Regions from separate parts of the Thalassolituus sp. UBA2009 genome, predicted to be linked through region 3. Evidence: predicted binding sites of a transcription regulator. Region 3 holds the regulator's gene; each other region holds the start of a gene.
The links. Region 3 encodes sigma-54, which starts transcription at its own class of promoters, with help from an activator protein. Its sites were predicted from a motif close to TGGCACNNNNNTTGCTNT; they were not measured.

Region 1 (2,205 bases), on a different contig from region 3:
CTTCCAGTCCGCTGGCGGTGCTGATGGCCAGCACCGGCAGATGCAGATTCTTCTGCGCCAGCTGCAGTACACGCTGCTGCTGCTTATCGTTAAGAGAATCAAGATTAACAATCAGGGCGCAGGTGTTATTACCTTCGTGATGCAGCAGGTGCGATATGGATTCCACTTCTTTCAGCCGGTAACCCGCCGCACGGATTTTTTCTGCCAGAGATGGCGGTACAGTACCAGTACCGAACGCCAGAATGGTGATCGGCATACCCGGCTGATAGTGCTGAATACGGCGATTCAGCAAAGGGATTTCGGCGAGCAGTCGCTTTATTCCGGGGTTATTTATTTCGTCAGTCATCGCATACCGGGCCTTTCTGTACAAATTGATCCGGCACACCTGGAGCCGATCTTCAGAGTGTAGCAACGATTCTGCCTGCTTATAGCGCAAACTCAGGCAGTGCCTGCTAAATCACAGGCACCTTCGCACCAATTTGAGTCATAAAGACCAATCCGCGCTCCGCTAAAACGCATTTTTATTCTTTGCCGAATCAATACCGGCCGACGGAATACTGTGCCGCCCCGCACGGATGATCCATTCTGCGCCTTTGCTGTTATTTTTCAGGTTTGCCCGCAGGATTGGCACTTATCTTGAATTGTCTTGAATAACGAAGCTGCCACTATCAGGCCGTTTCCGGCATCAACGCAGATGCCAACCGTCATACACAGCGCTTACAAGGCCTGTCGCGACGAAACGTATGTTGTGCAGAATGAGCATTGGCGCTCACAGGTAAAAACCTGTGGGCGCTTTTTTTTGGGATTTTTCAGAGTGGATTGCCGATGAGCGCCATTGAGCAGACAGCAACGCCGTTAACCGCCACACAGCAAACGCAGACCACCTGCCCTTACTGCGGTGTTGGCTGTGGCGTTGATATCAGCCAGCAGAATGGACAGCTGTTACCGGTCGCCGGAGACAGCCGCCATCCGTCTAACTTCGGCCGCTTGTGCGTAAAAGGTTCAGCGCTGCATGAAACCATCAGCCATAACGGCCGCCTGATGTATCCGCTCATGAACGGCCAGCGCAGCAGCTGGAGCCAGGCCATCAACCTTATTGCCGATAAAATTCAGCAAGTGATTCATACCCATGGGCCGGATGCTGTGGCCTTTTATGGCTCCGGCCAGCTGCTGACCGAAGATTATTACGTTGCCAATAAGCTGATGAAGGGCTTTATCGGCAGCGCCAATATGGATACCAACTCCCGTCTGTGCATGGCCTCGGCCGTTGCCTCCTATAAGCGTGCGTTTGGCTCCGACACCGTACCCGGCTGCTACGAAGATTTAGAGCAGGCCGACCTGCTGGTGCTGACCGGCTCCAATGCGGCATGGGCCCACCCCGTTTTGTATCAACGCATGGTGGCCGCGAAAAAAGCCAACCCGGATATGAAAGTGGTGGTGATTGATCCGCGCCGCACCGCCACCTGTGATCTCGCCGATCTGCATCTGGCTATCCGTCCCGGCAGCGATGCTTTTCTGTTTACCGCCCTGCTGGCGTATCTCGGTGAAACCAATAACCTCGACCACGATTTTATCGCCCTGCATACCGAAGGTTTTGGCAGCGCGCTGGAGGCCGCACGGCAACAATGCCGCAGCCTGAAAGACGTTGCCGGCCAGCTGGATATAGAAGCCTCAGATCTGGCGCAGTTCTTTCATTGGTTTGCCGATACCCCACGCACGGTTACTTTTTATTCTCAGGGTATTAACCAGAGCGCGACCGGCACCGATAAAGGCAATGCCATCATCAATGTGCATTTAGCCACCGGCCGTATTGGTAAACCCGGCGCCACGCCCTTTTCCATTACCGGTCAGCCCAATGCTATGGGCGGCCGTGAAGTGGGCGGACTGGCTAATCAGCTGGCTGCGCATATGGATTTTTCCGCTGCCGAGCGCGACCGGGTACGGCGCTTCTGGCAGGCACCCAATCTGGCCGAACGTCCGGGCCTGAAAGCCGTTGACCTGTTTCAGGCAGTTAAACGCGGCGAGATCAAATTTCTGTGGATTATGTCCACCAACCCGCTGGTCAGCATGCCCGATGCCGACGATGTAAAAGAAGCACTCAAACACTGCGAACTGGTGGTGGTTTCCGATTGCATGGCCGATACCGATACTGCTGCCGCTGCCCATGTATTGCTGCCAGCAGCCAGCTGGGGCGAAAAAAACGGC
Region 2 (2,205 bases), on a different contig from region 3:
CGAATTTGAACGCCTGCGGCGTCTGGCCCTGACCGCCGGCCCCCAGTCACTGGCGGCAGCGGATTATGATGTGCGCTGGTTTATCTGCTGTTCTGAACGGCTGGATGCCATCAAATATGTCGAAGAAGTGTTGGAAACCCAACTCCTCTCCCACAGCCAGCAACGTATTCTTGCGGTACGCGAAGCAGCATTGAGTCCCGACCAACAAGGCAACGACTTGCAACGCGGAGCGTTCGACGATGTTCCTTCGTTTGCTCTGTACGTCAGCCATTCACAGTCCGCCGGGCATGAGTCAGACCATGCTCTCAGCGGTCCCGATGACGATATGGTACATAACGTCAGTAAGCCGGTGGTCGAATTAATCGAAGCTCAGGGCCAACGCTTAAAAAGCCTGAATGATGAACTGGATGCCGCCCGTACAGAACTGCATGAGCGCAAACTGATTGACCGCGCCAAACGTGAACTGATTCAGCGCCGCCAGATGAGCGAACAGGAAGCCTATGCGTTATTACGCAGTATGGCGATGAATCAGAACCGCCGTCTGGTGGATGTTGCTGCCGGTTTATTAAGCATGACCGAGCTTCTTTAAATCAGGTTGTGCACTGCACCAAGTCGCAGCACCAACGCATAACCTGCTCTTCAGCAGAGCAAAAAAAATCCTTGCCGTAAAAACGCAGGGATTTTTTTATTCCTGACAACCGCTTTTAAAAACCTTACGGTTGATTGCAACCCAAATAAAAACAGGAAGTTAGCGGATTAAAATGCGTTAAAAACGCCATAGACGGACATTGTCTGAAAACTCTGGCACGCTTCTGGCAATACTTATTCTGAATTTCTTATTCAGTGCATACCCAATGGCGGGTAACCGTACTGACACATTTTAACAGCAAAGGCGCTTACAACGGGCAACCGTTGTGGCGCCTTTTTTTTGTTGCCAAGAAAGGGGAAGACCATGCAAGGACTGAACACTCTGCGCCGCACACTGATAAAAAGTGCATTGATTCTGACCACAGGTCTGGCCAGTGGTTTATCGGCATTATCGATACCACTCAGTCATGCTGATGATTATCCGGAAAAAGAAGAGCTTAAATTCGGTTTTATTAAATTAACCGATATGGCACCGCTGGCTATTGCCTATGAAAAGGGTTTCTTTGAGGACGAAGGCTTGTATGTCACCCTCGAAGCACAGGCAAACTGGAAAGTACTACTCGACCGCGTGATTGATGGCCAGCTGGATGGCGCCCATATGCTGGCGGGCCAGCCATTGGGCGCAACCATTGGGTTTGGCACCAAAGCCGATATCATTACCGCCTTCAGTATGGATTTAAACGGCAATGCTATTACCGTTTCCAATGATGTCTGGCAGCAAATGAAACCCTTTATCCCCAAAGATGCTGAAGGGAAACCCGTACACCCGATTAAAGCCGATTACCTGAAACCAGTCATAGAAAAATACAAAGCCCAGGGTAAGCCATTTAATATGGGCATGGTTTTTCCGGTATCCACCCACAACTACGAATTACGCTACTGGCTGGCAGCTGGCGGTATCAACCCGGGTTATTACGCACCGTCGAAAGGCGATACCTCCGGCCAGCTGAATGCTGATGCCCTGCTTTCGGTTACACCGCCACCACAAATGCCGGCAACGATGGAAGCCGGTACGATTTATGGTTATTGCGTAGGCGAACCCTGGAACCAGCAGGCCGTCTTTAAAGGCATCGGTGTTCCGGTGATTACCGACTACGAAATCTGGAAAAACAATCCGGAAAAAGTATTTGGCGTCAGCAAAACCTGGGCAGAAAAATATCCGAACACTCACAAGCGTGTGGTCAAAGCACTGATCCGTGCTGCCGCCTGGCTTGATGAAAACAATAATGCCAACCGCGAGGAGGCGGTAAAAATTCTGGCCAAGCCACAGTATGTAGGCGCCGATTACAAAGTGATTGCTAACTCCATGACCGGTACTTTCGAGTATGAAAAAGGCGATAAGCGCTCTGTACCGGATTTCAATGTCTTTTTCCGCTACAACGCCACCTACCCTTATTACTCCGATGCCATCTGGTATCTGACACAGATGCGCCGCTGGGGCCAGATTGCCGAAGCTAAATCGGATGACTGGTACAAAGACATCGCGAAAAAAGTGTATCGCCCGGATATCTACGCAGAAGCAGCCAAGGCACTTATTGCTGAAGGTAAAGCCGATGC
Region 3 (2,205 bases):
AGTACGCCCATCGCCTGGTCGCACTGCTTCAGCCGGCAGTGGGGAATGGCAATACCTTCGCCAATCCCGGTGCTGCCGAGGCGTTCACGGCTGAGTAATCGCTCGTAAATATCGTCGGCAGAGCTGTCGCTGAGTTGTTCTGCGATAAAACCTGCCAGGTACTCCAGTAATTTCTTTTTACTGGAAACCGGAGCATCTATCAGACTGCGTTCCGGTGTGAGGATATCCTCGATGCGAATGTCCATTAATCAGCCTTGTCCGTGTTGCCGCGCCACCAGTTTTTCTTTGTGTTTCAGTACCTGACGGTCGAGCTTGTCGGTCATCTGATCGATTGCGGCATACATATCATCGTGCTCAGCGCTGGCGTGCAGGTCGGCACCGCTGACATGGATGGTGGCTTCGGCAATCATGCGCTCTTTAATAACGGTCAGGGTTACCTGGCCGTTGGTAATGTTGTCAAAGTGGCGTCCCAGCTTGGACATTTTTTCGTCTACGTACGCTTGCAGAGATTCGGTAACGTCAACGTGGTGACCGCTGATATTAATCTTCATGTCCAGACTCCTTGTTGCTGGCTTGTTGTTTTTTAAATCAATTGTTTACGTTCGTTCGAAGGCGGAATCATCATAGCCTCACGGTATTTGGCTACCGTGCGCCGTGCCACCTGAATGCCTTTTTCACCCAACACTGCGGCGATTTTGTTGTCGCTCAGCGGTTTGCGGGCATTTTCTTCAGCAATCAGTTTTTTAATCATGGCACGGATTGCGGTGGAGGAACATTCGCCGCCGCCATCGGTACTGACATGGCTGGAGAAAAAGTACTTCAGCTCGAAGATTCCGCGAGGCGTATGCATGTATTTCTGGGTGGTTACCCGGGAAATGGTGGATTCATGCATACCAACGGCTTCGGCAATATCGTGCAGCACCAGCGGCTTCATTGCTTCTTCGCCCTGTTCGAAAAACTCGATCTGATACTCGACGATTTTGGTGGCTACTTTCAGCAGGGTTTCGTTGCGGCTTTGCAGACTTTTGATAAACCAGCGCGCTTCCTGCAGGTGGTCGCGCAAGAAGGCGTTGTCGGTGCTGTTATCGGAACGGCGTACCAGTGAGGCGTAATCGGCGTTAACGCGCAGCTTGGGGGCGATATCCGGATTCAGCTCAACCCGCCATTCGTCGCGGATATTGCGTACCAGTACGTCGGGCACCACGTATTCGGCCTGCTCGGCACTGATGCCGGCACCTGGCTTGGGATTCAGTTCTTTAATCAGCCGCAGCACGGCTTTAAGGTCTTCTTCGCGCAGCTTGGTTTTGCGCATCAGCGTTGGGTAATCTTTGCTGCCCAGCAGCTCGATATAATCGCGGATGACCATTTTGGCTTCGTTCAGCCATGGGGTCTCAGCCGGCAGTTGCTGCAGTTGCAGCAGCAGGCATTCACGCAGGTCGCGGGCAAAAGCACCGGCCGGATCAAACTGCTGCAGGCGGTGGAGGACGGCCATGACTTCGTCTTCTTCGACGTCCAGAGCCGGGTCCATGCTTTCCAGAATGTCTTCGACGGTGGTGTGCAGATAGCCGTCGTCATCCACGCCGTCGATCAGCATCAGGGCGATCTCGCGGTCGGTATCTGACATAGGAGTCAGATTGAGTTGCCACAGCAGATGATCCTGCAGATCTTCGGTGCTGGCGTGGCGCGAGTCGTAATCGAAATCGTCGTCGATGGCGTTACTGCTGCTGCCGGAGGCAACGTTGGCGGTGGTCTGGTAGGTATCTTCCCACTGACTGTCGACCGGCAGGTCGTCGGGGAGTTGTTCCTGTGACCACTGTTCATCCAGCTCGGGTGTGTCGTTGTGGCTGTCGTCCTGATTGCTGACTTCGTGGCTGGCGCTGACTTCGTGGTCGCTGTTACGGGACAGGTCGGGCAGGTCATCGTGCTCGTGTTCTTCTACTTCGAGCATCGGGTTGGAATCGAGGGCTTCCTGAATCTCCTGCTGCAGATCGAGGGTAGACAGCTGAAGCAGGCGGATGGCTTGTTGCAACTGAGGGGTCATGGTCAGGTGCTGACCCATCTTTAACTGAAGAGACGCTTTCATAAAAGTTCAGTAATCACTCAGTATCGGCATAGTCTGTGCATTATACGCCAAGCGGTAAACCTTGGAATCTTTTGTGCATCTTCCTTTGCTTTGGATCATCAGCCACTTCCCTGCAGCAGGGC
Region 4 (2,205 bases), on a different contig from region 3:
TTCCGCTGTTACCACCGGCAATAATACTTTTCACCACCGGATTAATGCCGGGTAAATCCTGCTGAATAAATTCGCCCACAGCGGCATAACGTTCCGCCACCCAGGGGCCCTGATAGAGCAGCGCAGCCAGTTCAGATAACGGCGAAAAATCGGTGGTGATTAATTCAAAGCCAAGGCTTTCAGCTTTTGCCAAAGCCGCTGTGAATGCAGCCTGCTGTACGTCATCACCAAACCATGGCATCTCGGCCGGTACCGCCAGCCGGCGGATGGTTTTTAATGGCGGGTTGCCCACTGGGCGGGAATACGCATCCTGCGCATCAAATTGTGCGGCCAATGCAAAAATGCGCTCGGCATCGAGGGTGTTTAACGCAAAAACAGAAACACAATCCAGACTGCGGCATGCCGGTACAACCCCCTGAGTACTGAGCGCCCCCTTACTGGCTTTCAACCCGACAATATGATTAAAGCCTGCCGGAATACGACCAGAGCCCGCAGTGTCGGTACCCAATGAAAAAGGCACATAACCGCGCGCAACCGCAACCGCAGAACCTGAGCTGGAACCACCACTGATATAGTTTTCATTAAATGGATTAGCCACCGCACCATAGGGTGAACGGCTGCCCACCAGCCCGGTGGCAAACTGATCGAGGTTGGTTTTGCCCAATACAATGGCACCGGCATTACGCAGCAAACGCACCACGGTGGCATCCGCCGGTGGCTCATAAGCAAACTCCGGACAGGCTGCGGTTGTCGCAAAACCGGCAACGTCGATATTGTCTTTTACCGCAAAAGGAACGCCGTATAACGGCAGCGCCTGCATATCGCCATCGGCGGCATCCAGTAATTGCTGCAACTGAATTAACTGCGCTCCCAGTTGCTGCTCGCTGGCCAGTTCAATCCAGACGCTGCCTTCTTTCAGCACGCCGTTGCAGCTTTCCTGCTGATGCACTTCTGCCCGTAATGCATTCAGCAATTCACTGGCATTAGCGCCGTTACGATAGGCCTGATTCCAGTCACCAAGACTCCAGCCCAGTAATGATTTTCCCGATTTTTCTGATGTGATGTCGCTCATAGCACTGCCAGTGTGTTCAACCTTGTATACAAGCTACAGAGCGACAGTCGTGCCAGTTTTTACTATGTCAGCGTAATGTGGGCCAAAACCACGGTATTGGCGGGCTTGCTGTAACCAGCCTCTGAAAAAATCAGGAATAACGCAGAAAATATGCGCGCGGTTTAAGCGCAAAAAAGAAAATATCGTGCATCAGAACGGGGCAGATTATTAAGCCCCGTACATTCTGGTGCAGAAAATCAGGCGGGAAATATCTGCTGCAGGTGATTGCGGATATGCAGTTCATGCGCAGCCGCATAGGCTGTTTTATCCAGTTCACCATACGCAAAATGGGGCGCCAGCTCTGCGCTGTAAGCCATAAAATCCTGCAGAGCCACCAGCAACCTCTGCAATGCCAGCTCCTGTTCCAGCGCCGGATCGGCTGCCACCATACCCGGCAGACCTTCGGTCAGATTGTGACGCATGGAACCCGCGGCACGGAATACCGCCAGCGCCGCACTGCCGGCGGTATGTTTAAACACGGAAGAATAATGCTGAGGATAGCCATCCATTGAACCGCGGATACTTTGTGCGCAGTGCTGAAAAACCTCACTCACCGACCAGGCCGTACCACTGCGTAAACGCTGACCATTAAGTGCCTGCAATTCCTGCAGTAACCCTGACAGATCATATTCCTTACTCCGGGCAACAGCACTAACGCCTGCGGCACCACCTGCCAGAACCAGAGGAACAGCAACTGCTGTTTTAAGCAAAGTACGTCGTTTCACACAGACTCCGGCTGATTATTGAAAAGCTTTGAGTCTGTCACAATTCCGATGAATGCGGTAACTCCTGATGGCTGTTATGAGCGTTCAGCCATTCTATTAGTTCATGCTCGGGCAGTGCCTGCGACCAGAAATAGCCCTGAGCTTCATCACACCCCAGTTGTTTTAACAGGTTCAGCGTTGCTTCGTCTTCCACCCCTTCGGCAACCGACTGTAACCCCAGACTGGCGGCCATCTGGATAATGGCACGCACCAGAGGCTCATCCCGTTGTGAGACACTCAGAGCTGTAATAAAGGATTTATCAATTTTCAGCCGCGAGGCATTAAAGCGGCGCAGGTAACCCAGGTTGGAGTAACCGGTGCCAAAATCAT

Region 1: B3P58_RS04520 (nitrate reductase) is a predicted target of sigma-54. The motif match lies at 626-643, and genes of this name have one in related genera.
Region 2: B3P58_RS04455 (CmpA/NrtA family ABC transporter substrate-binding protein) is a predicted target of sigma-54. The motif match lies at 803-820, and genes of this name have one in related genera.
Region 4: atzF (allophanate hydrolase) is a predicted target of sigma-54. The motif match lies at 1,110-1,127, and genes of this name have one in related genera.

Annotation. Positions count from the first base shown of each region.
Region 1 covers NZ_DDCJ01000039.1:47,536-49,740, forward strand. Annotated here, with positions in the region: gene B3P58_RS04515 (diguanylate cyclase) at 1-346, opposite strand, end outside; gene B3P58_RS04520 (nitrate reductase) at 826-2,205, shown strand, end outside.
Region 2 covers NZ_DDCJ01000039.1:29,342-31,546, forward strand. Annotated here, with positions in the region: gene B3P58_RS04450 (nitrate regulatory protein) at 1-589, shown strand, start outside; gene B3P58_RS04455 (CmpA/NrtA family ABC transporter substrate-binding protein) at 953-2,205, shown strand, end outside.
Region 3 covers NZ_DDCJ01000069.1:26,861-29,065, reverse strand. Annotated here, with positions in the region: gene ptsN (PTS IIA-like nitrogen regulatory protein PtsN) at 1-245, opposite strand, end outside; gene hpf (ribosome hibernation-promoting factor, HPF/YfiA family) at 249-551, opposite strand; gene B3P58_RS08805 (RNA polymerase factor sigma-54) at 584-2,083, opposite strand.
Region 4 covers NZ_DDCJ01000012.1:32,735-34,939, reverse strand. Annotated here, with positions in the region: gene atzF (allophanate hydrolase) at 1-1,072, opposite strand, end outside; gene B3P58_RS01355 (DUF1569 domain-containing protein) at 1,309-1,836, opposite strand; gene B3P58_RS01350 (putative bifunctional diguanylate cyclase/phosphodiesterase) at 1,874-2,205, opposite strand, start outside.